Regions from separate parts of the Agathobacter rectalis ATCC 33656 genome, predicted to be linked through region 2. Evidence: a T-box and tRNA genes for the amino acid it is inferred to sense, from the RefSeq annotation. Region 2 holds a T-box; the other holds one or more tRNA genes.
The links. A T-box is a leader RNA that pairs with one kind of tRNA and senses whether it is charged. The one in region 2 lies ahead of metG (methionine--tRNA ligase), so its partner is inferred to be a tRNA-Met.

Region 1: it encodes a tRNA-Met, which carries the amino acid that the T-box ahead of metG (methionine--tRNA ligase) is inferred to sense. The anticodon was not compared.

What each region holds. Positions count from the first base shown of each region.
Region 1 is NC_012781.1:310,379-326,650, forward strand. It holds rRNA gene EUBREC_RS01535 (23S ribosomal RNA) at 1-1,687, shown strand, start outside; tRNA gene EUBREC_RS01540 (tRNA-Asp) at 1,749-1,822, shown strand; tRNA gene EUBREC_RS01545 (tRNA-Val) at 1,901-1,973, shown strand; tRNA gene EUBREC_RS01550 (tRNA-Thr) at 1,999-2,071, shown strand; tRNA gene EUBREC_RS01555 (tRNA-Tyr) at 2,101-2,182, shown strand; tRNA gene EUBREC_RS01560 (tRNA-Met) at 2,212-2,285, shown strand; tRNA gene EUBREC_RS01565 (tRNA-Phe) at 2,305-2,377, shown strand; tRNA gene EUBREC_RS01570 (tRNA-Lys) at 2,392-2,464, shown strand; gene EUBREC_RS01575 (hypothetical protein) at 2,831-3,388, opposite strand; gene EUBREC_RS01580 (aldose epimerase family protein) at 3,711-4,754, shown strand; gene EUBREC_RS01585 (D-2-hydroxyacid dehydrogenase) at 5,354-6,289, shown strand; gene EUBREC_RS01590 (LTA synthase family protein) at 6,384-8,321, shown strand; gene EUBREC_RS01595 (HAD-IIIA family hydrolase) at 8,394-10,616, shown strand; gene EUBREC_RS01600 (BglG family transcription antiterminator) at 10,635-12,656, shown strand; gene EUBREC_RS01605 (HPr family phosphocarrier protein) at 12,867-13,130, shown strand; gene ptsP (phosphoenolpyruvate--protein phosphotransferase) at 13,161-14,861, shown strand; gene EUBREC_RS01615 (ATP-binding protein) at 15,118-16,272, shown strand, end outside.
Region 2 is NC_012781.1:3,039,595-3,055,866, reverse strand. It holds gene EUBREC_RS14405 (calcium/sodium antiporter) at 1-326, shown strand, start outside; gene EUBREC_RS14400 (HD domain-containing protein) at 637-1,293, shown strand; gene EUBREC_RS17830 (sensor histidine kinase) at 1,343-2,047, opposite strand; gene EUBREC_RS14390 (LytR/AlgR family response regulator transcription factor) at 2,669-3,394, opposite strand; gene EUBREC_RS14385 (accessory gene regulator B family protein) at 3,384-3,968, opposite strand; gene EUBREC_RS17130 (cyclic lactone autoinducer peptide) at 4,192-4,359, shown strand; gene EUBREC_RS14380 (DUF2712 domain-containing protein) at 4,378-4,794, shown strand; gene EUBREC_RS14375 (DUF5027 family lipoprotein) at 4,966-5,667, shown strand; gene EUBREC_RS14370 (hypothetical protein) at 5,671-6,519, shown strand; gene EUBREC_RS14365 (hypothetical protein) at 6,530-7,375, shown strand; gene EUBREC_RS14360 (ABC transporter ATP-binding protein) at 7,377-8,021, shown strand; gene EUBREC_RS14355 (DUF5028 domain-containing protein) at 8,012-8,605, shown strand; T-box leader at 8,726-8,970, shown strand; gene metG (methionine--tRNA ligase) at 9,183-11,204, shown strand; gene EUBREC_RS14345 (NUDIX hydrolase) at 11,237-11,785, shown strand; gene EUBREC_RS14340 (hypothetical protein) at 11,845-12,051, shown strand; gene EUBREC_RS14335 (alanine/glycine:cation symporter family protein) at 12,224-13,663, shown strand; gene EUBREC_RS14330 (hypothetical protein) at 13,685-14,548, shown strand; gene EUBREC_RS17825 (hypothetical protein) at 14,941-15,909, shown strand; gene EUBREC_RS14320 (2'-5' RNA ligase family protein) at 15,991-16,272, shown strand, end outside.

The DNA.
Region 1 (16,272 bases), 720 kb from region 2:
TCGCAATGCGAGTGGTAGAGGAGCATTCTTAAAACCGACGAAGCTGTACCGGAAGGAGCAGTGGAGGGATAAGAAGAGAGAATGCCGGAATGAGTAGCGAGAGAAAGGTGGGAATCCTTTCGGCCGAATATCTAAGGTTTCCAGAGTAAAGCTGATCTGCTCTGGGTAAGTCGGGGCCTAAGCACAGGTCGCAAGACGTAAGCGATGGATAACAGGTTTAGATTCCTGTACCACGCATTATCAGAACTGTAGGGACGCATGTGGAAAGCACGAGCCGGGAATGGAAATACCGGTACAAGCGGGGTAGGTGTACGATAGGCAAATCCGTCGTATAATCCGAAGACGTGATGTGGAGCGAAATAAAGTAGTGAAGCGTGTGAGCCATGTGCCGAGAAAAGCTGCTATTGTGTAATGCGTGCCCGTACCGTAAACCGACACAGGTGGATGAGGAGAGAATCCTAAGGCCGACGGAAGAAGCATTGTTAAGGAATTCGGCAAAATGACCCCGTAACTTCGGGAGAAGGGGTGCCTGCGAGAGCAGGCCGCAGAGAATAGGCTCAAGCAACTGTTTAGCAAAAACACAGGTCTATGCGAAACCGAAAGGTGAAGTATATGGGCTGACGCCTGCCCGGTGCTGGAAGGTTAAGAGGAGAGGTTAGCTTCGGCGAAGCTTTGAATTTAAGCCCCAGTAAACGGCGGCCGTAACTATAACGGTCCTAAGGTAGCGAAATTCCTTGTCGGGTAAGTTCCGACCCGCACGAAAGGCGTAATGATTTGAGCACTGTCTCGACAATGCATCCGGTGAAATTGAAGTACCAGTGAAGATGCTGGTTACCCGCGCCAGGACGGAAAGACCCCATGGAGCTTTACTCCAGTTTGATACTGGGATTCGGTACTGCATGTACAGGATAGGTGGGAGACGAAGAAGGATGGACGCCAGTCTGTCCGGAGTCGCTGTTGGGATACCACCCCTGTAGTACTGGGTTTCTAACCAGTTGCCATGAACTGGCAATGGGACAATGTCAGGCGGGGAGTTTGACTGGGGCGGTCGCCTCCGAAAGGGTATCGGAGGCGCTCAAAGGTTCCCTCAGAATGGTTGGAAACCATTTGAAGAGTGCAAAGGCAGAAGGGAGCTTGACTGCGACACCGACGGGTGGAGCAGGTACGAAAGTAGGACTTAGTGATCCGGTGGTATAAAGTGGGATTGCCATCGCTCAACGGATAAAAGCTACCCTGGGGATAACAGGCTTATCACTCCCAAGAGTTCACATCGACGGAGTGGTTTGGCACCTCGATGTCGGCTCATCGCATCCTGGGGCTGTAGCAGGTCCCAAGGGTTGGGCTGTTCGCCCATTAAAGCGGTACGCGAGCTGGGTTCAGAACGTCGTGAGACAGTTCGGTCCCTATCCGGCGCGGGCGGAGGATATTTGAGAGGAGCTGTCCTTAGTACGAGAGGACCGGGATGGACGGACCACTGGTGTATCTGTTGTCGACCAACGGCATGGCAGAGTAGCCAAGTCTGGAAGGGATAAACGCTGAAGGCATCTAAGCGTGAAGCCCCCCTCAAGATGAGATATCCCTCCTTCGGGAGTAAGACCCCTTGAAGACTACAAGGTAGATAGGGCAGAGGTGGAAGCATGGCAACATGTGGAGCTGACTGTTACTAATAGGTCGAGGGCTTAATCTGGTTAATAACGAAGAAAACAAATCGGAATTGTATGAAGTTTTGAAGGTATAAACCTTTATATGGCCTAGTGGCTCAGTTGGTTAGAGCGCCGCCCTGTCACGGCGGAGGTCACGGGTTCGAGTCCCGTCTGGGTCGTTTATAGTGAGTCTTTATTCATGATTATATGACGATTAAATCAGATGAATTTTTTAATACTCACTACAAGTAACGCGTGGGATCTTAGCTCAGCTGGGAGAGCATCTGCCTTACAAGCAGAGGGTCACAGGTTCGAGCCCTGTAGGTCCCATTTAACTAATTCCTTTATTAGTTATGCCGATGTGGCTCAATTGGCAGAGCAGCTGATTTGTAATCAGCAGGTTATCGGTTCGAGTCCGATCATCGGCTTTATACAATTTAATATTGAATTGTATTATGGGCAGATTCCCGAGTGGCCAAAGGGGACAGACTGTAAATCTGCTGCAACTTGCTTCGATGGTTCGAATCCATCTCTGCCCATTACTCTTTATAGAGTAACTAAATACTATCGCGGGATGGAGCAGTCTGGAAGCTCGCCGGGCTCATAACCCGGAGGTCATAGGTTCAAATCCTATTCCCGCAACTCGATGCGTAAGCATTGTGCCCAGTTAGCTCAGTTGGTAGAGCAACGGACTGAAAATCCGTGTGTCTCTGGTTCGATTCCGGAACTGGGCATTTTAATTTATTATGGGATATTAGCTCAGGTGGTAGAGCACTTGACTTTTAATCAAGTTGTCCGGGGTTCGAATCCCCGATGTCTCATTGAAAAACGTCTCTCTTAGAGAGGCGTTTTTTAATGCAAGACATCGGAGGGTTCGAACTCCGGACAACGTATTTTAATTAGTAAAACTGCACAAAAAATAATCGAAAATTTGTGCATGTTTGTTAACACTTTCAGAGGCCAAGGTGATACTATAATAACTGTAAAAACCCCCCAATACATTATATATTTTTTACTATCCCCATAGTAAAATACCTTCTCCTAAAAGACAGCAGAACGATGGCTGTCTTTTTTTTGCTCTAATTAAAAAAAAGACAGCCAAATATTTATTATCTATTATTCTTTTGCAAAGTCGAAATTCTACAGTTGAAATGCCAAAATTACATTATAAAAAAACATCATTAGATTTACACCGTTAGATTTATATTGCTTCCTGTCCGCAGTGATGTGTAGTAATCATCATGTGACGAGCTGCTCATCTGGCGTGAGACACGATACAGACTGCTTGTGAAGTCATTGTCATTTCCGAACAGAGAATTAAGAGTGTCTGCGTCGGCTTTTTTGACGAGCTCCTCATTAGCTTTCAGAGTACCGTCCTTGTTTATTGTGATGCCAATGTCCTCAAGCTCGTCGGTGTATTTGCCTGCCAGCTTTTTGAGCTGCTTGGCGTAACGCTTCATGGAGCTTGAACTGCTGTTTGAGGCGGAATCAATGGAATTGTTGTATGTGTCAACAAGAGCCATGACTGTTCCGCGGATGTTATCGGTATTTTCGTCGTCCGAATACTTGTAGTTCTTTAATTTTTTAGCTGCGCGGTGCAGGGCGGTTGAATCATCGTAAGCGAGCTCTGTAATACTATATTCTTTGCGTTTGGATGATTTCATGGCATCGCGGTTGTTTGAATAAAAATTTCTCATAAAATATGTTGCTGAAAGATTTGTTGCTGAACTTACTCGTGTACTCATGTTAATCCTCTTATTATTTTTAATTATAACTATGCGGTTACTATTATTTTAGGTTTTATTTTGAACGTATAATTGCACTTAAATATTTGTTATAAATATTTTATCGGATATTTGCACGAAAAAGTTTACTTATGCGATCAAAAGAAGTAAAATACAAAGGAATGCGTAGAATAAGATAAACGCGATTATGCAATCGAAATGCTACCAAGCAAAGAGTAACAGAACATAATGTAAAAAGCATAATGTATTAAAACAAAATGTAACAAACATAAAGTTACAAAAAATGCAACAAACATAATGTAACCAAAGGAGGATATGGGGCATGAGTAAAAAAGCTTTCGGTACAACATCAAAAGGAGTGGAGGCATCGCTTTACGAAATCAGCAATGGCGGTGGATTGAGAGTACTTTTGACAGACTATGGCGCTTCAGTTGTATCTATTTTTGTAAAGGACAAGGATGGCAATGAGAGAGATGTCATTTTAGGATATGACAATGTAAAGTCATATGAGAAGGAGTACAGCTATTTTGGTGCTACTGTCGGCAGATATGCAAACAGGATATCCGATGCAAAGATTAATATTGATGGAGTGGAATATAAGCTTGAGGCTAATGACAATGAGAACAGTCTTCACAGTGGATCAAATGGTTTTTCTAAGCGCTTTTGGACTGTTAAGGAGCAGAAGGCAGATGAGATTACCTTTGAGATAGAGGATGCAGATCTGGAGCAGGGCTTCCCTGGAAATGCAGTCGTTGATGTGACATTTAAGGTAACAGAAGAAAATGCTCTCGCTATTATATACAATGCAAAGGCAGATAAGACAACTACCTTCAATATGACAAACCACAGCTATTTCAATCTGAACGGTCATGCATCAGGAAGCGTATACACTCACACATTGCAGATAAATGCTGAGCATTACACACCTGTAAAGGATTCCAAGGCTATTCCTACAGGTGAGATTGCACCGGTTGAGGGTACACCATTTGATTTTACAGAGGCTAAGCCAATCGGAAGAGATATCGAGGCAAATGATACACAGCTTCATTATGGAAGCGGATATGATCACAATTTTGCAATAGACAAGACCGCTCCGGGAGTAGAAAAGGTCGCAACAGCATACTCTCCTGAGAGTGGCATACAGATGGAGGTATACACCGACTGTGTCGGAATCCAGCTTTATACTGCCAACTTTATCGTGGGACAGGAAGGCAAGGGCGGAGTCAAATACAATAACCGCGATGCATTCTGCCTCGAGACACAGTTCTATCCAAACTCAATAAATGAGACCAACTTCAGTACACCTGTTACAAAGGCAGGTGATACATACCACACAGAGACCGATTACAAATTCTCTGTGAAATAAAATGCCAACATAAGAGAGATACAGAATAGTTAAAGCCCACCATATTGATGAAATTTATCATTAATATGGTGGGCTTTCTTAAGCTTTGTTTAATCAAATACTGATACAGTGGTTTTATTTCCGGAAATGTGGTATAAATATATTTATATGTATGAAATGAACATATGATTACATTTATAAATTGCGCTAATACTATTATGTTAATGCTATTATGCTAGGTAATTTGTTAGTATTTAAAGCTAGCTGTAATTCTATTAATCATAAACATTGGCAAATAAAGATTAAAATTGTCAAATAACAATAAATAGTGATAAATATAGATAATTATTGAGATGACTTCGCACACGCAAACCTGCATTACCGCTGGCATATGGTGTGTTCCGAAGAAATATATGAACTGCCACAAAGTTCCATTAACCTTCGGTGACGATAAAAAGCAGACTGATAAAACAGACTATCCGGATGCATTTTTTGTGGCTGACTTCATATATTTCTGAGGAATATACCATATGCCGGCGCACCATCACAGCCTGCAAGTGCGAAGTCCCCTAAAAATATAAATTAAAACAAATAAATATATAGCACAGAGGAAACAAACCATGAAAATAGTATTTTTAGATTCCAAAACAATTGGTGACGACATCGACCTTTCCGAATATGACAAGCTCGGAGAGGTTGTCAAATATGATTTTTCAACAACAGAGGAAGCAGCGGAGCGCACAAGGGATGCTGATGTGATTGTTTTAAATAAGGTCGAGGTAAATGAGAAATCAATAGGACAGGCAAAAAATTTAAAGCTTGTATGTGTGACTGCAACAGGCACAAACAATCTGGATAAAGAATATCTGGTAAAAAGAGGCATTGAATGGAGAAATGTCGCAGGGTATTCTACAGAGACCGTGGCGCAGCATACGTTTGCACTGCTATTTTACCTGCTTGAGAAGCTGAGATATTATGATGATTATGTGAAGAGCGAGAAATATGTGGGTGATACGTCGTTTACGCATTTTTCCAATGTGTTTCACCAGATTAGCGGTATGACCTGGGGCATCGTGGGGCTTGGAAATATCGGAAGACGCGTGGCTGATATCGCAAAGGCTTTTGGCTGCCATGTGGTTTATTATTCTACCTCAGGAAGAAACTCGCAGCCGGGCTATGAGAGGGTGGATTTTGATACTCTGCTTGCCACGTCTGATATCGTGTCGGTGCATGCACCGCTCACAGATGATACACTTGGTCTGATGGACAAGGCTGCGTTTGAAAAGATGAAAAAATCTGCGATATTTTTAAATCTTGGCAGAGGTCCTATAGTGAATGAAGCGGATCTGGCACAGGCGCTTATGGATGGAGAGCTGGCGGCGGCAGGTCTTGATGTGCTGGCGCAGGAGCCTATGAGTGAGGACAATCCGCTCCGTGCGATAAAGGATTCAAACAAGCTGATTATCACACCGCATATTGCGTGGGCAAGCGTTGAGGCAAGAACAAATCTGATGCACATTATATACAGTCAAATTGAGGACTTCTTTGCTAATTAGGAAATATAATTTAAAATCAAATCGCAACATTAAGAGAAAGCACTAAGAGAAAGCATTAAGAGGCAATATTAACAGGCAATATGAAGAGGCAGAAATGAGCATCAAATTTGAGATAACAAAACAAAACAACATACATTTTGGAATTGCAGCAGTGGCGGCCGCGCTGGTAGGTTACTTTACATCGGCAAGCTGGTGGGTGATTCTTTTGTTTGCGGCAGTATATTTTGGACTTGTAAATGTGAAGCTTGAGCTTCCGGTGAAGCTGTCGTGGCTTTGGGCTGCGATACTGCTTGTCATCGGAGCGATACTATCTGTTTTTTCGGTGCAGTATGTGCTGCTGACTGATGAGGACTTTGTGAAAACCACCGATATGGTATGCGTGGTGAATGTGGTTCTGGCGCTCGCCATATATCTGGTGATACTTTTTATCACAAACAACACGAGGCTGACATGTACCATAGCATCAATTGCCATACTCGCGTTTGGATTTATAGATTACTTTGTCTATGAATTCCGTGGTAATGAGTTTACGTATGCGGATTTGAAGTCAGCGGGAACAGGACTTTCTGTCGTGACAAAATACAAATTCGTCATAGACTACAAGTTTTTGTATGTGATTCTGGCGGCTGTTTTGTATCTCATGCTGGTAAGGCGCATAGAAGTGCAGTTCGAGTCAGCTATCCATATGAGGATTATTTCGATTCTTCTCACAATAATATGCGTGCTGTATGTCATCATGAATTCCATGTCACTGAACACCGAGACCTGGGAGAAAAAGGGCACGTACAGAAACGGCTATCTGCTGAACTTTGTGCTCGGCATAAGGGACAGCTTTGTGAAGGCTCCTGATGGCTACAGCAAGGCGGCAGTTGACAAGATAGCAGGCAATTTCAAGGAAACGGACAGCTCATATTCGCAGTCTGATGCGAAAAATCCGACAATCATTGTTATCATGAATGAGTCGTTTGCGGATTTGTCGGTGGTGGGAGATTTTGAGACCAACACGCAGGTTACGCCGTTTATGGATTCTTTGAGTGAAAATACGCTTAAAGGCTATGCTCTTTCGTCCGTGTACGGTGCGAAGACGCCAAACTCTGAGTGGGAATTTGAGACAGGAAACTCGATGGCATTTCTGCCGGACGGCTCGGTGGTTTATCAGCAGTATATAAATGATGACCCGACCTCCATAGTCTCAAACCTGAAGAATATCGGCTATACGACGGTTGCGATGCATCCGTACTATGCGACAGGCTGGAGCAGGAACAAGATTTATCCGCATCTGGGCTATGATGAGACTTACTTTATAGATGATTTTGACCAGACAAAGATACTCAGGGAATATATCACTGACCAGGAGCTCTATGATAAGATTATTGACCGCTACGAGAAAAAGAGCGATGACGAGAAACTTTACATCATGGGAGTCACGATGCAAAACCACGGTGGCTACGGTGAGAGATATGACAACTTCAACCAGGAGGTTTACAAGGTTGGAGCGTCATACACCGATGCGAACCAGTATCTGTCACTTTTGAATGAAAGTGACAAGGCGCTCGAAAATCTCATCACATACTTTAAGGGTGTGGATGATCCGGTAGAGATTGTGTTTTTTGGAGACCACCAGCCTGGATTATGCAATGATTTTATCAAGCTCTTAAATGGCAAGGGCAATTCCGGACTTACGGAGCAGGAGCTTGAGAATCTGTACAAGGTGCCGTTTTTGATATGGACCAATTACGAGACGGATGCACAGAAAGTTGATGTGACGAGCCTCAACTACCTGTCCACACTGACGCTTGAGAGAGCCAACATAGATCTGCCGGCATACAACCGGTTCCTCGCAGAGCTGATGGAGAAGATTCCGGCCATAAATTCAAGGGGCTATTATTCGAAAAAGAATGAGTGTTTTATGCATGTGGAAGACGCAACAGGAGACGAGGCAAAATGGATAAAGGCATACAATATCCTGCAGTACAATTCGATGTTTGACGAGAAGGACAGAAGCTCGCTGCTGTTTCCGTACCTGAAATAATGTTATGATTTGAAGCAGCCATAAATACACATATGAGAAAATGAATTAATATAACTATTCAGGGAGCTAATAATGAAGCTAAGTGATTTATTACAATTTGATAACATAATTGTGCAATGTCATGATAATCCGGACGCAGATGCACTGGCAAGCGGCTTTGGAGTCTATGAATATCTGAGGATGAATGGAAAAAGTCCCAGACTTGTATACGGAGGCAGGAATATCATACACAAGAGCAATCTGGTGCTTATGGTAGACAGTCTTGGCATACCGATAGAGCATGTGGATTTTTTAGACAATCCGCAGCTGCTTGTGACTGTCGATTGTCAGTACGGTGGTGGGAATGTCACATTTTTCAAGGCAGAAAATGTAGCTGTCATAGATCACCACAGAGTATCGGGAGAGCTTCCTGCTATGAACCGTGTCATGAGCTATATGGGCTCATGTGCGACAATTGTGTGGGATATGCTGCGTGAGGAGGGCGTAGAGATAAATCGAAACCTGGCAACAGCACTGTATTATGGACTTTACACCGACACCGGAGAATTTACCGAGATAACACATTCGCTTGATAGGGACCTGCGCGATGAGGCGGATTTTGACAACACTATAGTGGCCAAATTCCGAAATGCCAACATGTCACTTGAGGAGCTGGACATAGCCGCAACAGCATTGCTGGGGCGCGATTATATAGAGGAATATCGTCTGGCGATCGTAAAGGCAGGGGCATGTGACCCGAATGTACTCGGCATCATAAGCGATTTTGTGCTGGAGGTGGATGCTATTGACATATGTATGGTATTTTCAGTGATTAAGAATGGAGTGAAGCTTTCGTTTAGAAGCTGTATAAAAGAGGTGAGCGCAAGCGAAATGGCGCAGGAAGTGTGCAGGGACATAGGCTCAGGCGGAGGGCATTATTACAAGGCCGGTGGATTTATTCCGATGGATCTGCTGATAGACAGCTATAATGTCTACTGCAAAGAAAAAGACGTGACACCAAGATTTCAGTACAGCAGCGATGGTACACACAAACGTCCTTCGGATTCTGCAATCAAATCATTATTGGAAGAGAGGATTTTTGATTATTTAAACGATACAAAGATAATTTACGGAGAAGATTTTGATACGAGTGGCTTCAAAAAAGTGGATTATAAAAAACGCCCGATACCGATGGGATGTATCATTGCAAAGGATATACTGCCTGTGGGCTGCTGCATGGGAGTGCGGACAGCTAAGGGGGATATCTCCACACCGGTTAGTGAAGATACGGTAGTCATAATAGGAGAAGACGGCAGTGTACGGATTTTAAATCTGGACAGGCTGAACAAAAGCTTCAGGATATACAAGGACTGGCGGTTTACTGTGAAACAGACAGATTATGTCCCGAAGTTCAAGAATAAGGATACGGAGACTATAGTGGATGGAATGGCACATGCCAGAGTGTGCATACCTGTTGAGGAGGATTTTTCAAGAGCATTTGTGCTAAAGCACAAGGTAAAGCTATTTAAGAATAAGGATGACAGCAGTTATATATCAGGCAGACCTGGAGATATTATGGTTCTGCCAAATGATGACAGGAATGAGGCATATATGATAAGCAAGACAGAATTTGAAAAGACACATATAGCAAAGGGTGAGGAGGAAAACCGTAAAAAAGCGGTCGTTTTCGACCTTGATGGAACACTTCTCTATACACTTGAGGATTTAAAAAATGCAACAAACTATGCATTAAAACAAAATGGCATGCCGGAGCGTACACTCGACGAGGTGCGCAGATTTGTGGGAAACGGTGTAAAGCTTCTGATGGAGCGCGCAGTGCCACAGGGGGCAGACAATCCAAAGTTTGAAAAGACATTTTCGGATTTCAAGGAATATTATGAGGCTCATTGCAATGACAATACAGCACCTTATGATGGAATCATGGAGCTTTTAAAGGAGCTTAAATTAAACGGCATAAAGCTTGCTATTGTTTCAAACAAGCTTGACCCGGCGGTAAAGGAGCTCAATCAGCTTTATTTCAAGGAGTATATGACATCGGCAGTCGGCGAGATGGAGGAAGAGGGTATACGCAAAAAGCCGGCACCTGATATGGTGCAGAAGGCACTTAAAGAGCTTCAGGTGAGTGCAGATGAAGCAATCTATGTGGGGGACTCCGATGTGGATATCGCCACAGCGAAAAACTCAGGTCTGGAGTGCGTATCTGTCACATGGGGCTTCAGGGACGTAGAGTTTTTGAAGGAGCATGGTGCAACAAATCTGATAGATGAACCGGTCGAATTGTTAAATTACGTATAATCAGGAGAACTTTGATTTATGCTTTCAGAAAAGGGATTATTGATAATTGAAAAGCTGGCAGAGCACAACAATGAGCTTGTCACATCAAAGGCTCTTGCTGCGTCCACAGGTATGTCGGAGCGAAGTGTGAAGACATATCTGAAGGAGGTGGCTGATTTTTGTGAGCAAAACTCTATGACGCTCGACAGAAAGCCGGGCAAAGGCATGAAGCCGTGCTTTAGCGATGCGCAGATAGGAAAGATTCTGGATGTGGCAGGGCGGAAATCGGCAGCAGTATCGCAGAAGAAGAGACAGAACTACATATCGTATATTCTGCTAAGTGGCTGGGATACATACACGTATGCGCTTTTTTCGGAGGAGTTAAACGTCAGCAAAAATGTCATCATGGATGATATAAATGAGCTTGACGCAGAGCTTCTGCTCTTTGGCATTAAGGTGCACAGAACGGCGGGTTACGGAATATATGCGACAGGCAGTGAGCTTGATATCAGAAAAGCCATGAGGCATTTCTGCAGGTATCCAATCAGTGATAAGCAGGTTATCAAGACCGATGACCACAGGCTTTCAAGACGCGCGGCCGAGGTGATAGCCAATAATTTCAGAAGCGTAAATCTGTCGATGGCAGTTGACATGATACATCATGTGGAGAGACGCTTTGATATCATCTTTACGGATTACACATTTCAGATGCTGGCAGAGTATATAGCCATTGCACTTTTCAGGGTGGATGTGGAGAAGGAACTGAAAACGGATGAGTTAGATCTGTCGAACCGAATATGTGATGCTGCAAGTGATGGGGATGCGGGCACCGAAACAGAGCAGCAGGTACAGAAAAATGGATTCGTAATGATAGAGCATGAGAACATGGCAAAGGAGGCAGCAGGCTTTCTGGAAAGACATCACGGCATCAGCCTCTCACAGCCTGAAATCATGTATCTGGCAATGCTTTTTTCCTGTGCCGAGGGACAAAACCGCGTTGTCATGTCCTGTGAGGAGGCGCTTAGCATAGAGGATGAGATGATAGTGTATCTGTCAAATCTTCTCGCTGCCAATCTGATTGAAAATGAGCTTCTACGTGAGAGCATGCGTAGCTTTTTACCGGGCTCCATTGCGAGGACTCATTTTGGCATAGAGATAGACAATCCGTTTCTTTCCGATATCACACAATCGTATGCCAGTCTCTTTACGGTATGTTTTACAGTATCGAGATACTACGAAAAGTACACAGGCGCCATGCCGAGCGAGAATGAGATAGCTTTTATTGCCTTGCAGGTGGGCGGAGCCCTGCACAGAAATCCTATGACAGTGCGCGCAGTGTTAATCGGTGCAGCAGGCTATGCGACCGGCAGCATAATAGCGGGCAAAATAGAAAACAGAGTGCCGGATGTAAGGATAGTAAGCATTTTGTCGTCAGACCGCATAGAGCATATTGACGAGTATGACTGCGACCTCATACTCTCGACCATAGACACACGGGCAGATATCCACAAGGATATGAGATTTCTGTATGTTTCTCCACTAATCAGTGCGCAGGATGAGAAAAATATCAGAAACAAGTGCTTTGAGCTCATGACCGGCCAGAGCGCGGAGGTCAGCGAGTTTTCACAGATGCTGTCGGAGGAATTTATCATATTTGAGAAAAAGGCGAAAAACCGCAAGGATGTTTTAAAGCGCGCGTGCCAGCTTCTCATAAACAAAGGAATAGTGCAGAGCGAGTTTGCGAGGGATGTACTGGAGCGTGAGAAGGTGGAGGCAACCGCTGTGGGCTGCAATATAGCCATACCGCACGGAAAGCCTGAGCATGTAAACCGCTGCCAGATACTTGTTATACGTCTCGACAAGCCGATAGAGTGGGGCGAGAGGATGGCAGACATGATATTTCTGCTTGCGATAAACTTTGACAGTGTCAACACGACAAAGGCATTTTTCCATGATTTCACAAAGCTTCTGAATGAAAATGGAGCGACTGACAGGCTCAGGGAGGCTGCTTCACCTCATGAGCTTTGTGCAGCTATCCGGAAAGAGCTGGGGTGGAACTGAATATCACATTAATACAAAATTGCACCAGAGATGGTGCAATTTTGCATTTTGGGGAATATTGAAAAAACTCATACCGCACAGTACAATAAAACCATAGAAAGCAACGGACATATGACAGGCTGATGAATAGCAGAGGGCGATACAGTTAATCATATGTGTGAGCGAAATAAACAAACAAACCAATAATTTTAAATTCAGGAGGACAAAACTATGGTAAGCAAGACAATGGTAGTAAAAGCAGCAGAGGGACTTCACATGAGACCTGCAGGAGTTATCGCAAGAGAGGCAGGCAAGTTTGATTCAGACGTAACAATCGTATTCGGCGACAAGAGAATCAACGCAAAGAGCCTTGTAAACATCATCGCAGCATGCATCAAGAAGGATGCAGAGATTACATTCGAGTGTGAGGGAGCTGACGAGGAAGCAGCACTTGCAAAGATGGAAGAGCTCGAGGCAGACAACTTCGGAGATTAATCAACCAGCAAAGTCAATCGGAGGTGTGATATGTACAAAGGAATCGCCGGCTCAGAAGGAATCGGAATCGGAAATGTGGTCATTATCGAAGAGCATGAGATAGTGATTGAGAATAAGAAAATTACAGATACAGACGCTGAAATCGCACGTCTCCAGGGAGCCATTGAGAAATTTGTAAATGATACAAACGCCATGGCAGACAGAATGGAAAAGACAGTCGGAGCAAAGGATGCGGATATCCTTCGCGGACATATCCAGATGCTTCAGGATCCGACCATAGAGGAGCAGATTACAGCGCTCATAGTAAGTGAGAAAATCACGGCAGAGAAGGCGCTCGACCAGGTGCTTGAGCAGACAGCAGAGATATTTGCACAGATACCTGATGAGCTTTTGCAGCAGAGAGCAACAGATTTCAGGGATATCAAAGCCAGAATCCTTAAGATTCTGCTTGGAATCGAGGACTATGATATCTCAGCAGCTCCGGCAGGCACAGTGCTCGTGGCACATGACCTGACACCATCCATGACAGCAGGTATCGTGGCAGAGAATATCGCAGGAATACTCACAGAGGTGGGCGGCAGAACCTCCCACTCAGCAATACTTGCAAGAGCAATGGAAATCCCGGCAGTTCTCAGTATTGATGGAATCTGCACAGCTGTCAAAAATGGTGACAGAGTGGTACTCAACGGAACAAGCGGAGAGGCAATCGTAAACCCTGACGCTGAGACAGAGCAGAAATTCGCTGGGTTGCTTGAGGAATACAAAAAAGAGAAAGAGCTCTTAAAGAAATTTGCGGGTGTGCCGACAGTATCAGCAGACGGCACAAAGGTAGAGCTTGTATGCAATATCGGAAAGCCTGAGGACGCAAAGAAAGCTGTAGAGTGTGACGGAGAGGGAATAGGACTTTTCCGTACAGAGTTCCTTTTCATGGACAGAGACACAATTCCTACAGAGGAAGAGCAGTTTGAGGCATACAAATCAGTAGCAGAGACAATGAAGGGCAAGCCTGTCATTATCCGTACACTCGATATCGGAGGTGACAAGGAAATCCCATATCTGGGTCTTGAGAAAGAGGACAACCCATTCCTAGGCTACAGAGCTATCAGATTCTGTCTCCAGAGAACAGACATCTACAATACACAGCTTCGTGCACTTGTTAGAGCCAGTGCATTCGGCAGGATAAAGATAATGGTTCCGCTTGTGACATGCGTAGATGAGCTTCGCAGTGTAAAAGCAATGGTAGCTGACATCATGAAAGAGCTTGATGCAGAGGGCATTGCATACAACAAGAACCTCGAAATTGGTATCATGATGGAGACACCGGCAGCCTGCATGATGGCAGATGTGCTTGCAAAAGAGGCAGCCTTCTTCAGTATCGGAACAAACGACCTGACAGGCTACACAATGGCAGTAGACCGTGGAAACTCAAAGGTAGCATACCTTTATTCAGCCTTCAATCCGGCAGTGCTTCGCGCAATCAAGCGTATCATCGAGTGCGGTAAGAAAGAGGGAATCATGGTAGGCATGTGTGGAGAGGCAGCAGCAGATCCAAAGCTCATTCCGCTGTTACTCGCATTCGGACTTGATGAGTTCTCAGTGAGTGCCACAAGTGTGCTCAAGACCAGAAAGACCATCGCAGACAGCAGCATGGCAGAATGCAAGGCATTGGCAGACAAGGTAATGGCATGCGCTACAGAGGCAGAGGTACAGGCAGTGCTTGCACAGCAGTAGATGCTAAATTTAAACAAGTATAAAAGTTAGTAAAAAAGTATAAATAAGAGTAAAATATAAAAGTATAACATTGAAATTTATTATAAAGACGGCTGAACCGGTGGGGACCGGGACGGCCGTCTTTTTTGTGTATACGAAATGAAAGATAAATATTTAGTTATTTACGATTTAGTTATTTATGATTAACTAAATTACGATTGACTAAACCATATATAAGTAATAAAATATTGTGTATAGAAATGGAGGGAGAAGAGCTATGTTTATAGGAAGAGAAAAAGAGCTTGCAACTTTAAACGGATTATATAATTCGGATAAATTTGAATTCGCAGTAATCTACGGCAGACGAAGAGTGGGGAAGACAGCTCTCATAAGCCATTTTATACAGGATAAAAAAGCAATATATTTTATGGGAGTAGAGAGCAACGAAAAGCAGAATCTGGAGAACTTTAGTCAGGCAATCATGGAATATGCTTCAGGAATAATGCCGGGGACTTCATTTGTGTCATTTCAGGCTGCAATAGAATATGTATTTAAATTATGTGAAAATGAAAGACTGGTGCTTGTCATAGATGAGTATCCATATGTGGCAAAAGCTTCGAAAAGCATGGCTTCAACCTTGCAGATGCTTATTGATAAAAATAAAGATAATTCTAAAATGATGCTTATTTTATGTGGCTCATCTATGTCTTACATGGAAGATAATGTGCTGGCGTATAAGGCACCTTTGTATGGCAGAAGAACTGCCCAGATGAAAATACTTCCGTTTGATTTTGAGGATAGCTGCAAATATTTCAACGGATTTTCAGCAGAGGATATGGCTCTGATATATGGTATTGTTGGTGGTACTCCGCAATATCTTTTACAGATGAATGACAGCATGAGTGTAGAGGATAATATAAAAAATGTGTTCCTCAACCCAGCATCGGCAATATTTGAGGAACCTGAAAATCTGTTAAAGCAGGAAGTCCGTGAACCTGCTGTATATAATGCAATAATAACAGCAGTAGCAACAGGCAGCTCCCGTATGTCGGAAATCGCAACCAAGATAGGCGAAACGACAAGTGTATGCTCACAGTATATGAAAAATCTGATTAATCTTGGCTTAATACGGAAAGAAACTCCATATGGCGAAAAGGAGTCCAGAAAATCAATATATGCAATAGCTGATAATATGTTTAGATTCTGGTATCGGTTTATACCTGATAATAATTCTATCATTAGCAGAGGTGCAACAGAACTTGCGTATAAAAGAATTGCTCCAAATCTGTCAGATTATATGGGCAGGATATTTGAAGAAATATGTATGCAGTATATGTGGAAATTGCTGCTTGATGGGGAATCACCTGTGGAATTTAGCAATCTTGGACGATGGTGGGGAACAGATCCACAAGAGAGAATACAGACAGAAATT
Region 2 (16,272 bases):
TCGTCGGACTGACCATCGTATCTATCGGAACATCGCTTCCGGAGCTTGTGACATCAATAGTCGCAGCCAGAAAAAACGAGGTCGATATGGCACTCGGAAATGCAGTCGGCTCATGTATTTTCAACATACTCATGGTGCTCGGAATTGCATCAGCCATCAGCCCGATAGCATTCATACAGGAAAATATCATAGATATTATCGTGCTTGTGGTATTTTCACTCATCGTGTGGATTATGGCATGGACAAAGCGTGAGATAAAAAGAGGCGAGGGTATCATCATGCTGCTAATGTATGCAGCATATACAGCGTATATTATTATACGATAGGGTAAAATACCTTTTGAACCTTTAATGCATAATATTACTTAGAAAATGTGCAGATACTTATTGAGTATCTGCATATTTTTTAGTCAAATATATGCATAAAGGAGGAAAATATGCAACAAAATATGTCAATGCAAAATATATCAATAGTAAATAGAAAATTTCCCACAAATTTTACACAGCCACCTCAATATATTTTCAATTATTTGTTACGCTTATAAGTGCAGAAATAAAGATTACAAAACATGTACGAATATTTTTATGAAAAGCAGACTATAATTTATGATTAAGTAACAAAACAGGAGGCAATAATTTGACATACGATGAGATAAAAAAGAATAAGGAGGTCTGTGAATGTTTAAAGAAAGGGAATGAAAACCTTGGAGTATTGGGCTTTACAGACCATTCGGTAGCTCATTGCACAATGGTAGCCAAAAGAGCAGCATATATATTAAAGAAATTCGGCTACAGCGAATCTGATATTGAAATGGTAAAAATCGCGGGATTTATGCATGATATCGGAAATGTGGTAAACAGAAGCCGTCATGCGGAATATGGTGCAATACTGGCAAACGAGATACTCAAAGAAACAGATATGAGTCTGAAGGATAGGATAACGGTTGTGTCTGCGATAGGACATCATGATGAGTCAACCGGAGGGGCAACGGATCCTATTTCAGCAGCACTCATCATAGCAGATAAAACCGATGTGCGCAGAAACCGTGTAAGGAACAAGGCAAAAGAAAATTTTGATATACACGACAGGGTAAATTATGCAGTAACAGATGCAGCTCTTAAAATAAATATGGATAAAAAAGTCATAGCGCTTAATCTGCAGATTGATACGAAAATCTGCTCTATGTATGAGTATTTTGAAATTTTCCTGGGTCGAATGATGATGTGTCGTGGCGCAGCGGAGGTGCTAGGTGCAACTTTTAAGCTTACGGCAAATGGTTCAAAGGTGTTGTAGAAAATCGGATTTCAGATGGATAGGTTATCCTTTTTGTTGATGAATTAATTCAAGGATTCAGAATAGGTATTATAACAGTGGCAGAGTATACATCATTTTCATGATGGATCACGCAGAAACCACCGCATGCCTCGGCTGAGTCCTTTACATTTTTCAGACCATATCCGTGAATAAAATCTATTTTTTCAAAATCATCAGGTGCCTTGTCAGGATCTGCAATCACATATGTGTTTGCAACGTGTATGGTAAAGGTGCCGTCTACAGTTCTTACCGCAACCTTGATATTTGCTCCGATTTGTCCACGGCAGGCATTAAGCGCATTATCAAGCAGATTTCCGAGAATGATAGTCAGGTGATAATCATTGACAGGAATAGTGGCTTTGTCAAATTTCAGATTGGTGTGCAGAGTGATACCTTGGGCTTTTGTCTGAAGCAGCAGGTTGCTTACAAAGGCATCTATAACGAGATTTCCTGTATTAATAGTACAATAGCGTGATTCGAGGTCGTGCATAATCTCTTTAGAATAAGGGATTATATCGTCATATTTTTTCTCAGTAACACAATTTTCAATATAAAACAGATGCTTTTTGGTGTCGTGCATAAAGCTACGTATATTTTTGTAGGCAGCACCCAGTTGCTCGTATTTGTTGCGCTGAAATTCAATCTGTTCTTTTTGGATGGTAAGCTGAAAGCGGAGCTCTTCGTTTTCGAGGACGTTGTAAAACAATATATAGTTCATAATATTTATAAACAATACAAAGGCTGCTAAAATGAAAAAGGCAGACGGAATATTTATATTTAGATATAAAATTGGTTTTGATAGTAACAGGCACATAGAAAGTACCGGAATAACCAATAAAATTATTGTATAACTTAAAGAATGAACAAAAGCCTCCTTTTTCCAGATAAAATGAATCAGTATTGAAAAAATAAGGAAAAACATATTCGCCATAAGCGATATATTGGAGAATACTAAAAAATCCATAGTATCTTTTTCGACTCGATATGAGTAAATGCTTGTAATAATGTAATACGAAAAAGCTTCAAAGATAGAGCATAATATAGTAGTACTGATGGATATAAGTATTTTAGTTCGCAAATTGGCTGAATAAAGAAAACTTAGGCAGAAACAAAGTAAAGATGATAAGGTTAAACGTAAATAAACTGCCAGTGTCGATGTATTGCCAATTAAAATAGATGTAATGGCTGCATAAATAGTAAAGCTGCATACAAATATGAGAAGTATTATATAATATGGCAGTTGGGATTTCTTCTTTCCAAGAATTGTCTGAAAAAATATAAAGGCTGCTGCACCGGACATCATGCTGTCCAATAAATTCAACAATACTATTTTCATAAACTTGTCTCCTTAAATTTATAATATATTAATAATGTGCTGAGAGTAGATATTTTGTAATTCCTTGGATCTTCTCCGGCTGATTGGAAGTTCAAAGCCGTTATTCAGTAAAAGCCGCGTGGAAGTAATTGATCTGATCTGGTGTAAATTTACCAGAAATCCTCTTGAAGGTGAAACAAATCCGTGAGAAGAAAGTCGTTTTTCTGCTTCGGATAAAGTGCCTTTGGATATCAATGCTCTGTCAGTAAGTTGATATCTGAGATGTAACTTATTTTCTTTCATTGATGAAATATAAAGAAGATCGCTTAAAGGTACAAAATTTTTTTCACCATCAGTATCAATTATAACGATACTTTTTGAGTTTCGATATAATTTTTTGATAATATTGTTAAAAAGCTTGTATATAGCTGTATAGTCGACCGGTTTTGTTATGAATTGAAATGGCTGGACTTCAAAGCTTTCGTGCATATATTCCGGATAGGATGTTGTAAATATAATGAGCAGATCATCATCCATATCCCGGAGTTGTCTGGCAAGTTCCATACCATTTATGTCTGGCATTTCTATATCCAGAAGTACTATCTGATAGAGATGATTCTTGTAGTCTGAAAGTATATCACTCGCTGAAAAATAAGATGATACGACAATGTTGTTATCAGTTTCTATTGTGTATTGTAAAATATTCTTTTTCATTATTGCGATATCGTTTGTATCATCGTCGCATATTGCTATATTAAGATTCATGATGCCTCCTTATATTTGAAATATATCCGGTATAAAGACCTGTTGCGCATATTATGAGACTTAAATCAATAAAAATTAAACCTTTATTCCAGTGTAACAAAAGTGACAGAATTGTAAATATGGAATTGAAGAAAAAAATAATATAGGTTTTTTTCCGGGCTGTCTTTTTAGCTGACTTACTAAATACTTTGTTAGGTGTGTCAACAGGTGAAACCACTAATATTAAAATCCAGCAAATAATATATATGGGTATCAAGATATATGCAGAAATCATAGGTATAGTGGCAATAGTTAAAAGATATATAGAAAATACAGTATATGATAGTATATAGCATGAAATACGTGTTTTGCAATGATACCCACCGGTTACAGCACGTAAAGATCCTGTAATGATAATATATATTGTAACGGCTATCGGATGGTGAAATAAAAAACCTAAAGTTAATAGTGATAAATTGTATAATATGAAATTAAACATGTAGTCAAAAATATAAGCATATGCATCACTAAAATGAGATTCAATAATTCCATTTAAAACATATTTTTCGGATAAGCATTTTCCAATAGATTTCATAGCTGGTCTCCTTACATAAAATTATGAATAAATCTATTATATATTTTTTTATAAAGAAATTGTAATTTATGGATAAGTGGATGAAAACGAGGAGTGAGTGGTTGATAAGACCGCTCACTCCTCATTTTTGACTATTAAGAAGAAATACAGTTATATGAGAGAAAATGAGGTAATATGAAAGTGCCAATTGACAAGCATAATACGAAGGAGGAGGCATTAAAATTTGAAAGAACATAAGAAAAGTCAGACCAAAGAAAAGAATTTGTTATGCCGGTTAGCAGAAATCGTTGCACCGCAGGCATTAGAATTTTGCTGGGGGCTTTATTATCAGCCTAAGGAGCCTGACAAGATGAGAGAATTTGTAGCAGCAAGTAAAAGAAATGATATTTAGATTGGAGGTTAGTTTATTATGAAAAAAACAATAATGGCTTTATTCATGTCTGGAATAATAATGACAACGGGAATTCCTGTACTTGCGAATAATTGTCGTGATACCTACTTGCCTAGTAAAGTTGTTTCATTTAGCTATAGTACGTCTGCATATACAGAGCTAAGAGATAAGACTGATGCATCGTCACACTATATATATAATCAATCGGGATTTGATTTATGGGTGCAGTCTTTAACATCTGGAGATATCAACAAAACAGTTAATGGACGTGCAATTATTCCTAGTGGAACGCAAAGAAGAATAAGGAATACAATAAAAGAATCTGGATATTTACAGTGTAAACTTGGAATCACATCGGCAAAGTCTGGGGTTAGCGGAAGAGTAAGTGGAAAATGGAGTCCTGATTGTGCAGGGACATATCAGGCTGCTAATTAGAAAATAAAAATTATGAAGTACGTTTTATCATAAATATATTATAGTATGATAAAACGTACTTTGTGATATAAGGGCCAAAAGATATACTTAAAAATGCAAGCATGCAAGCATCAAGGATACTTTTGGATTTTTCAATCATTTTATTGAATTATAAGTGGTAGGAGAAAATTTATGGATAAGAGAAAAATATTCACTGCAATCATGGCAATTTCAATGCTTATAACCACATTTTCAGGCTGCTCGTCAAATCAAAAACAAAGCTACGTCAACCTGGGTAAAGGTGATGAAAGCGATAGACCTGAGGTTGAGGATATAGTGATAGATAATGAAAGTGATATTTATAATATTGGAGATGAAATTCAGGTGAAAAACGTGGATTACGGCACAAATAGAGAATACGTTGCCAAAAGTTATATTGTAAATAGTGTAAAAATATATGATACTGCGGCTGAAATTGATGGTGTGCAGGATAAACTTATAGAAACCGATTATTATATGGGAGCTGATCCCGAAAAGCCTGCGATACTGAAAAAGGATGAGGTGGCCTGCGGAAAGCTTCTGCTTTGCGATATATCTGTAAAAAATATCGAGGATGAAATATGCACTGTTGGGGATATTTCCCTGGTATATGAAATTAATGGTGCCTGTCAGCTTTTAGGGTATCCGATTTATTTTTCAAATGCAAAGGACAATGAGCATGGGATATATGATTATACACTGGTGCAGGGGCAGTCGCTTGATGCTCAGATAGGATTTTGTGTAGATCCGGCATTGCTGCAGATTGATAATATGGACTTAAGCAAGCTTTATCTGTCGGTAAACTTTAATGGTGATGAAGAGAACAGGCAGTTTATAGATCTCAGATTGGAGTAGCATATGAAAAATGTATTACAAATTGAGCTTAACAAGGCGATTAAGACCAGATATTTTGCCATATCCATAATCATAGGAACTATTATTGGCATAGTAGGACTGGTTTATAATGTAAATCTTGTATACAACAGTCAGATATATGATGGTATCAATCCTTGTTATGAGGGATTTACGCTATTTAATCATTGGATTGGTGGTGAAGGCTTTTCGCTGGGGTCATCACTATACTTTTTTGTGTTTCCGCTGCTTATCGCATTGCCGTATGGCTGGTCATTTTGCGGAGAAAAAAATAGCGGATATATGCGTCAGATGCTGGTAAGAGCAGGAGAGAAAAGCTATCTGACAGCCAAATTTCTGGCAACATTTATTGCCGGTGGTCTTGCAATGGTAGTGCCGTTAATCATCAATTTTATGCTGACTGCGATGTTTATTCCGGCAATAACACCTGTTCCTACATATGACACTATGTATGGTGTTTTTGGCAATTCTCTATTTTCAAGCTTGTATTATACACAGCCATTTGCTTATGTAGCGGTATATATGCTGGTTGATTTTATGTTTTGTGGAGCTTTGGCATGTATTACGATGCTGTCGGCACTATTTATTAAATATAAATGGGTTAATTGTATTTTTCCGTTTGTTGTCTGCATGGTATTAAATGTACTTAATAATATGTTGTTTTCAAATACTCCTGGGGCAGAAAATTATCAATTTTCACCATTTTATTTTACCAAATGTGTACAGACCGGATATCCGGCAAAACTTTGGATCATAGTTTTAATGTCTATGTTAATGGCTGCTATAACAATTGCGGTTAATATGGTTTTGATGCATAAAAAGGATGTAATGTGAGGATGCATATATGAAAATGTGGAAATTGTTATGTTATGACATAAAATATGGCTGCATAAAAAACCTGAAATTATTATTGTTTCCGGTTATATTTGAAATGGCTGTACTGTTTATGCTGTGGCAGAAAATGAATTCGTATGCGCAGTATGGTATAAGTACACAAAAGCATATGGGAGATGTTCTGCTATATAATTTCGGTGGTATGGAAAAATATAAAATGTCTATGGAAAATGTGTTTCAATTTCCAGTGACATGGATGCTGCTTTTTGTAATGATACTTTTTGTGACTCTGAGTTATCCCATGAATAATTTATGCGGTTTCGGAAATAAGCTTCTGATAAAGGGAAAAAGCCGTGTGAAATGGTGGCTGTCAAAATGTATATGGAATCTGCTCTGCAATATTATTTTCTTTGGGATAATTTTTACATTAATTCTGTCTTTTTGCAGTATAAGCGGCATACAGTCCGGAATGCAGGTAAATACAGATATGCAGACTGTTCTTTTTAATCTGGGGGCAGATACGTCACTTAAGCCAGATGCAATAATGCCGGTTGGAGATATAGTAATGGTGTTTATGTTATCTGTAGCAATATGTCAGATACAAATGGCACTGGGACTCTGGCTTAAGCCGATATACAGTTTTATGGTAATGTGCATGGTTTTGCTGCTGTCAGCATATTTTCAAAGCCTGTTTGTTATTGGAAATTATGCAATGCTGATAAGGCATTTGTGGATAAATGAGGATGGTATAGATTGCAAAGTGGCAATCCCTGCTATGTGTTTGATAATATTTATAACAGTTATAGTGGGTGTGATAAGGTTCAAAAAGTATAACATTATTCAGGAGGAAAACTAGAATGGCACATATAGAGGTAGAAAAGCTTTGTAAAACAATCAATAAAAGTATAGTGCTTGAGGATATAAATCTGGATATGTCATCAGGAAAAGTATATGGATTTCAGGGAATAAACGGCTCGGGAAAGACAATGCTTATGAGAGCACTTATCGGATTGATCCGTCCAACGAGTGGCAAGGTGTGTATTGATGGCAAAGAACTTGGAAAAGATATAGATTTTCCGGAGAGTATTGGATTTTTACTGGAAAATCCTGCATTTTTGGATATGTATTCCGGAGAGGATAATTTAAAGCTTCTTGCAAAAGTGGATGGTAATGTGGATAAAAAGAGCGTGGAGAATGAAATACGTGGATTAATTGATGATGTAGGACTGGGGCAGGCGGGAAGGAAAAAATATAAAAAGTATTCACTTGGAATGAAACAGAGACTGGGGATTGCGGCAGCAGTTCTTGGAAATCCCGATATCGTAGTATTAGACGAGCCGACAAATGCCCTGGATGATGATGGAAAGGAAATGGTTAAATCAGTTGTTAGAAAACAGAAAGAGCGGGGAGCACTTGTGATCATTTCATGCCATGATATGCAGACATTGGAGGAATTATCTGATGAAATTGTAAAACTTAAGGAGGGCAGGATATGCGGGTGAGAAAAAGAGTGCTTATTATTTGCGGGTTAATTTTGCTTATTCTGTATACAGCTCGTGTAATTGTGGTTAATAAAAATGCTGATAGAGTGCCGGTATACATATATGATGTGGGAGAAACTGTAGATTTTAGAAATGATTATGTGGATACTGTTGAAGAGTGTATCGACGGATATGCTGTACAGGTTCTGGGCTATGAGGTAGTAGATACAAGAGAACTTTATGAGCGTTATAATATGGGGCAGGCAGATGAAGCAACAGTAAAAAATACTCCATTTTATTGTCTGTTAAAGGTTCGTATCTATAATAAAGACTGCGACCTTGGAGAGGAAGGCGGGCTGATGCTGGATCGCTATAGTCTTATGGGCGATAATTATATGGCACTTGTGAGTGAGAATGTTTTTTGCACAATGTACCCTGATATGCCGGGAACATCGTTTTCACTTAGAAAGGGAACAAGCATGGAATTTGAGCTGCCTTATCCTATTACAAGGACTGAGGGCTGTACAAAAGAGGATATGCAGAAAAAAGCACCAATGCTGGAAATCTCTGAGTTTCCAAATAGAAAGCTATTGAAAGCAGGGTGAGCCTGCTCTATTATTTTGCAGTTACAAGTACAGAATGCATTTTAAAAGATTGGTAAAAGAAAAGTTGATTTACAACAGTTGACAATTTAAAAGCCACATGCTACTCTAGAAATGTATGAGATAAAAGCGACGAAAAAGAGAGTACTTTTATGGCAGATTTACAGAGAAATCCCACACAGGCTGAGAGGGGATGACCTAAAGTAGGAGGAACATGGCTTTGGAGCAGCAGTATCGAACCATTGGCTAGATACTGACAGGAACCGCCTGTTATAGCGGAAAGAGGCGCAGCAGAGCCGGCAAAAGATGCTAGATGATTTTGATAGCTGTGTGAAGAGAAGTGGTACCACGATATAATCGTCTTCTTGGGAGTTTTCTCCTGAGGAGGCGTTTTGTTTTATTATTACGGCTTCGCACGTAATATATTGAATTGCCGGAGAGCATATAGTTGTTCTGAGGAAATAAATATAGTATTTTTTCTGAGGAATATACTGTATGTGATACGGCATTATAGAAGACTATATGTGCGAAGCATTAAAAACAGGAGGAAACTAAATTGGCAAACAAAGGTAAATATTACATGACAACAGCCATTGCGTACACATCAGGCAAGCCTCATATTGGAAACACATATGAGATCATCCTTGCAGACGCAATCGCCAGATACAAGAGAGCAGAGGGATACGACGTATATTTCCAGACAGGAACAGATGAGCACGGACAGAAAATCCAGGAAAAGGCTGAGGCAGCCGGAATTTCACCGAAGGAGTATGTAGATCAGATTTCAGGTGAGGTAAAGAGAATCTGGGATCTGGTAAATTCATCATATGACAATTTTGTCCGCACAACAGATGAGGACCATGAGAAATGTGTAAAGAAAATCTTCAAGAAGCTTTACGATCAGGGCGACATCTACAAGGGCTCATACGAGGGACTTTACTGTACACCATGTGAGTCATTCTGGACAGAGTCACAGCTCGTGGACGGAAAATGCCCGGACTGCGGACGTGAGGTACAGCCTGCAAAGGAGGAGGCATACTTCTTCAAGATGAGCAAATATGCAGACAGACTCATCGACTATATCAACACACACCCTGATTTCATCCAGCCGGTTTCAAGGAAAAACGAGATGATGAACAACTTCCTGCTTCCGGGACTTCAGGATCTTTGCGTATCAAGAACATCATTCAGCTGGGGAATTCCGGTAGATTTCGATCCAAAGCATGTAGTGTATGTATGGCTTGATGCCCTCACAAACTATATTACAAAAATCGGTTACGATCCTGACGGATCATCAGAGCTTTTCAAGAAAAACTGGCCTGCAGATCTGCACCTTATCGGAAAAGATATCGTGCGTTTCCACACTATTTACTGGCCTATTTTCCTTATGGCACTTGACCTTCCGCTTCCAAAGCAGGTATTCGGACATCCATGGCTGCTTCAGGGCGGTGACAAGATGAGTAAGTCAAAAGGAAACGTTATCTACGCAGACGATATGGTCAGGCTTTTCGGCGTGGATGCCACACGTTACTTTGTGCTTCATGAGATGCCATTCGAGAACGACGGAATCATCACATGGGATCTTGTAATCGAGAGATTCAACTCAGACCTTGCAAACATACTTGGAAACCTTGTAAACAGAACAGTTTCCATGAGCAATAAGTATTTTGACGGCATCGTAAAGAGCACAGGCGCAACAGGCGATGCAGATCAGACTGCCATTGACGCAGATCTTAAGGCTGTTGTTACCGGCACAAGAGATAAAGTGGCAAAGAAAATGGAAGGACTTCGTGTGGCAGATGCCATCACAGAGGTATTCGCACTTTTCCGCCGCTGCAACAAATACATCGACGAGACAACACCTTGGGTGCTTGCAAAGGACGAGGCACAGCAGGATCGTCTTGCTGAGGTGCTTTACAACCTCACAGAGTCTATCACAATCGGAGCAAGCCTGCTTCATTCATTCCTGCCTGAGACAGCAGAAAAGATTGTGGCACAGCTTAACACAACACTCCGTGAGTTCGATGACCTTGACAAATTTGGTCTTTATGAGAGCGGCACAAAGGTTACAGACAAACCTGAGATCCTCTTCGGCAGATTAAAGGCAGAGGATGTGATGCCTGAGGTAGAGAAAATCCAGGCGGTACAGAAAGCAGAGTTTGAGGCTGAGCAGGCTAAGCTTGCTGCAGTTGAGGGTAAGGCAGCATGTGGCTGTGGTGCAGGTGAAAATGCCGCAGATGGTGCAGACCTTGAGCCGATGGATGTGGAAGCAAAGGAAGAAATCACATTTGATGATTTCGAAAAGCTTCAGTTCCAGGTTGGTGAAATCATAAAATGTGAGGCAGTTGCGAAGTCAAAGAAGCTTCTCTGCTCACAGGTAAAGATTGGAAACCAGACAAAGCAGATAGTATCAGGTATCAGAAAGTACTATTCTCCTGAGGAGATGGTAGGCAAGAAGGTAATGGTTCTCGTAAACTTAAAACCGGCTAAGCTCGCAGGTGTTTTATCAGAGGGAATGCTTCTGTGCGCAGAGGATGCAGAGGGCAATCTCGCACTCCTGACACCGGAGAAGCCAATGCCGGCAGGAGCACCTATTGAGTGATCCGGACGTAAGCGACAAGAAAGGAGTCTCATATGGAATATTTTGATATAGTGGACGAGCAGGGAAATCCAACAGGACAGACCGTAGAGCGCAAGCAGGCGCACAGAAACAATATACTTCATAGGACTGCGCATGTCTGGATAGTCAGACGCCGTGGAAATTCCATACAGATACTTTTGCAGAAAAGGTGCATGGAAAAAGACTCCTTTCCGGGCTGCTACGACATATCAAGTGCGGGACACATACCGGCCGGTGTGGACTATATACCGTCTGCGCTCAGAGAGCTTAGGGAGGAGCTGGGCCTGACAATAGAGCCCAAACAGCTTATCGATTGTGGACTGCACAGACACCATGCAGACGAGGTGTTTCACGGAGAAAGATTCCTGGACAACCAGATAAGCAAGGTATTTCTTTTGTGGCTCGATGTGGACGAAGCGGATATCACAGTGCAGAAGGAGGAAATCGACTCTGTAAAGTGGTTTGACTACGCAGAGTGTAAGCAGGACGTGATAGACGGCACGATTCCAAACTGCATAGATGTGGCTGAGCTTGAGATGCTTGAGCCACACTTTATAGAATGAAATTTTTGTGAAATAATCATAAAAATATATTTTACGTTAAATCAAATTGGGAGGATACTATGAAATCAACAAAAGACTCTCTCTTAGAGGATATCAAGGCAGAATTTGCCGAGGTCAATGCCATGATGGAGGCGCTCGAAGCAAAGGAGCCGGAGGATGAGGCGAGTGAAGCCTATGACAAGTGGATTGGGGAGTGTGAGCAGCTCGCCATCGAGTCAGAATCGCTTATGACACTTATAGATTACAAGATGACACAGGGACTGTAGAGGGATATCCTGTATATATTATACAAAAATAAACACCCGGATATAGATAAATTGCTATATCCGGGTGTTTTTTATAAAGAAAAACTTCAAAAAAATGAAATTAAATATATAAAAAATTGTACAAACCGTGTTATACTTTATACGTTACACTAAATTCAGGTAGGAGAAAAAGATGTTATCAGTAATAGAAAAAGTCAATGACGTGGTCAACAATTTTATCTGGGGCGTGCCTGCGATGATATGTATCATAGGTGTCGGGCTGCTTTTGAGCTTCAGAACGGGATTTATTCAGATTAGAAAGTTTCCGTATGCGATGAAGGTTACGCTTGGCAGGATGCTCAAAAAACGTGAGGCATCCGACGGAGCGCTCACACCGTTTCAGGCAGTGTGTACGGCACTTGCGGCGACGGTCGGTACAGGAAATGTGGCAGGAGTTGCGGGAGCCATCGCAATAGGCGGACCGGGAGCGGTGTTCTGGATGTGGATTTCAGCACTTCTGGGCATGTGCACAAAGTTCTCGGAGGTCACACTTGCTGTACATTTTCACGAGAGAAATGCAAACGGCGACCTGGTAGGCGGCCCTATGTACTATATTAAAAACGGTCTTAAAAAGCACTGGCACTGGCTGGCATATCTGTTCTCAGCGTTTGGCGTGCTCACCGTGTTCGGTACAGGAAACGCTACACAGGTAAACACCATAATCACAGCGATTGATTCAGCTTTATATAATTACGATATAATTTCAAAAGAATCGGCATCTACGCTCAATCTCATATTAGGAATAGTGCTAGCCGCTCTTATTGCGCTTATTCTGCTTGGAGGAATCAAGCGTATAGGCCAGGTTACTGAAAAGCTTGTGCCATTTATGGCAGTGATGTATATTCTGCTGGCACTTGGAGTAGTAATCATCAACTTTAAAGCTATACCGGGTGTATTCGGAGCCATAATAGAGGGCGCGTTCAATCCGTCAGCAGTGACAGGCGGAGCAGTAGGAAGCTTTTTTATGAGCATGAAAAAGGGAGTTTCCAGAGGAATTTTTTCAAACGAAGCAGGTCTTGGAACAGGCTCTATCGCACATGCCTGTGCAGACACCAAAAAGCCTGTAAAGCAGGGCTTCTTTGGCATATTTGAGGTGTTTGTGGACACTATCGTGATATGTACACTCACAGCGCTTGTCATACTTTGCAGCGGAGTTTCTGTGGGCTATGGAGAAGCAGCAGGCGCAGAGCTTACCATCAGCGGATTTACATCCACCTACGGCGGCTGGGTATCAATCTTTACAGCGGTTGCCATGTGCTGTTTTGCATTTTCAACCATCATAGGCTGGGGACTTTACGGAACCAGATGCATAGAGTTCCTATTCGGAACTAAGGCAAATAAGCTGTTCATGGTAGTATATTCGCTTGTTGCGATAGTCGGTGCGACAATGAACCTCGGACTGATGTGGAGCATAGCGGAGACCTTCAATGGCCTTATGGTCATACCAAACCTTATCGCGGTATTTTTGCTTTCGGGTGTAGTTGTAAAGCTGGTGAAGGAATATTTAGCAGGAGAGGGAGCTGCATCTACCTTGAAGAATAGCCGGGAAGAGGCAAAAAGAACATTTTTATAGAATTTGAAGGTATAAGTCATTATGGAAAATAAAATTGATTCATCGTTTGAAAGAAGCCTGCTATTCAGAGTAGTTGCAATTATAGTGTGTATAATTATTGCAGGTATTTCATTTTTTGGACTTGCAAAAAGCTACTCATCGCCTGAGTCAAAAATAAACAAAGAAACTATAAAGTATCTCGATGAAAAGAAAACAACTGCATTGGAGCTGAGCGCAAGTGCTACAGCAGTTTCAACACTTATTACATTAGCACCGGGAGACGACGGAACTCCTGTTGCAAATAAATTAATGGATCTGGCAGGATATTTTCTGATTGTTGTTTCAGCAATATATCTTGAAAAATATCTGTTGACTATTTTGGGCGCACTGACTTTCAAATGGCTTATTCCGGTATCAATGCTCGCGTTGGCAGTATATTTTGGAAGCAAAAAGGAGCTCTTTTGGAAAATAGGTGTAAAAATATTCATTTTTGGTCTGGCAATATATGCGGTTATTCCGGTAAGCGTGCATGTCTCAAAAATGATTTACAGTACATATCAGGAGTCAATTGATGCGACAATCGATGAGGCAAATGATTTAGCGGATGAATCAGAAGCATCAAAGGATGATGATAAGGATAGCAAGAAGAGTAAGGACTCTGAAAGCAGCTTTATAGATAAGGCGAAGGATGCGGTAAACAGTGTGAAAAATACATTGTCAGTTACGGCAGATAGTGTAAAGAACATGGTCAACAAGTTCATTGATGGACTGGCAGTGCTTATAGTTACAACGTGTCTTATTCCTGTACTTGTGATAGTATTTTTTATCTGGCTGGTGAAGCTTGTATTGGGAAGTGCGATATCATCGCCGGGAGCTGTAGCGATGAGGAGAGGAAAGGATAAATAGGAACAGGAACTATGAATATTCCCAAAGATAAGAAACTCTGAGAAATTTAATGACAAACTGTCCTCCCTGTGCTACAATCAACTCAAAGCATTATATTTCTGTAAATACGACACCACAGCAAATTTTTATCGGTGCGTATCACTTTGAAGAGGGCAGACCACTTCGCATTTTTCGACAAAGACATGGAAATTTTCAATGCTTTATGTTACCAGTTAATAGCAGGAAAATTGAAATGTCAGATGTGAAAACATTGCGAGAAAAGCGGGTTGTGGGGATTTTGCCGGCTTTTATATAAGGGATTATTGTACACATTATATACGTGGAAAGCATAAGTATACAGTATTTTTATTCGACTTCAGATTTTCCTGCTCACGCAAGAAGAGGAGGTTAATTTGGGTACAAAGGACTCGAAGGCAAAGGAGTATTTGTCGGACAATACGAGGTTTAGTGAAATCTGTAATTATGTATTGTTTGACGGAGAGAAGGTTATCAAACCGGAGGATTTAAAGGAATGTGACACCACAGAGGTGTTATCAGTTTTCGGTATTGATAAGAAGCAGATTGTTAAGCAGAAATGGAGAGATTTGCTAAAAAGTGTTTCCGTGAAGCATACAGGGCAAATGTATGTTATCTTAATTGGAGCAGAAGCGCAGACAGACATTCATTATGCGATGCCTGTTAAAACTATGATTTATGATGCATTGAATTACGGAGAGCAGGTCAACGAGGCAAAGAAACGCCACCGGAAAAATAAGGATTACAGGTCTTCGGACGAGTTTTTGTCAGGCTTTACACTTGATGATAAGCTGACACCGGTGATTACAATCACACTGTATCTTGGAACTACACAGTGGGATGGGCCAAGAAGCCTTGCAGAGATGATGCCACAGATGGATGAAAGAATACTCCCATTCATCAATGATTACAGGATTAATTTACTGAATCCACTGGAGATTACAGACTTTTCCAAGTTCGAGACAGGGCTCAGGCCATTGTTTGAGTTATTGAAAAATGCGTCAGATGAGGAAAAGCTGAATGATTTAATTACAAACGACGAAACCTTCACAAGGGTTGACGTTGAGACAGTAGCAGCTATCAATCTGTTTGTAGGAACTGACATTAAGTATGATGAAAAGGAAGAGGTGGTAAATATGTGTAAGGCATGGGATGATCATAAAAAGCTTGGCATTCAGGAGGGGATACAACAAGGACTGCAACAAGGAAGATGCCTTGAAGTATATTCACTTGTTCAGGATGGTATATTAGAGCCCGAGGTGGGCGCAAAGAGAGTAAGTATGTCATTAGATGACTTCGTAGACGCAATGCAAAAAGCGGGCTACAAAATTCCTGAATTGGTGTAGTTTGATAGCTTAAAAGTATAACAGTAATTGCCCCGACCTATGTGTGTTGGGGCATGATTTTTATATGACAGGGGAAAGTAGATGTATCTTGTATCTGTATATTTTGACAAGACGGCAGTTCATATTTTACAACGATATATAAATAAAATAGCTGAGAAAACAGGTAATTCATTCATGGTGGATAACAATGTACCGCCACACATGACGATATCGGCAATAGAAGCCCGAAGTGAAAATGCTTTATTGGGAGCAATGGATAATCTGCGAAATTCACTGTTTAATGGGACGATTAGCATTGTGTCAGTTGGACAATTGCTGCCATATGTATTTTATGCCACGCCGGTGCTTAACGGATATTTACAG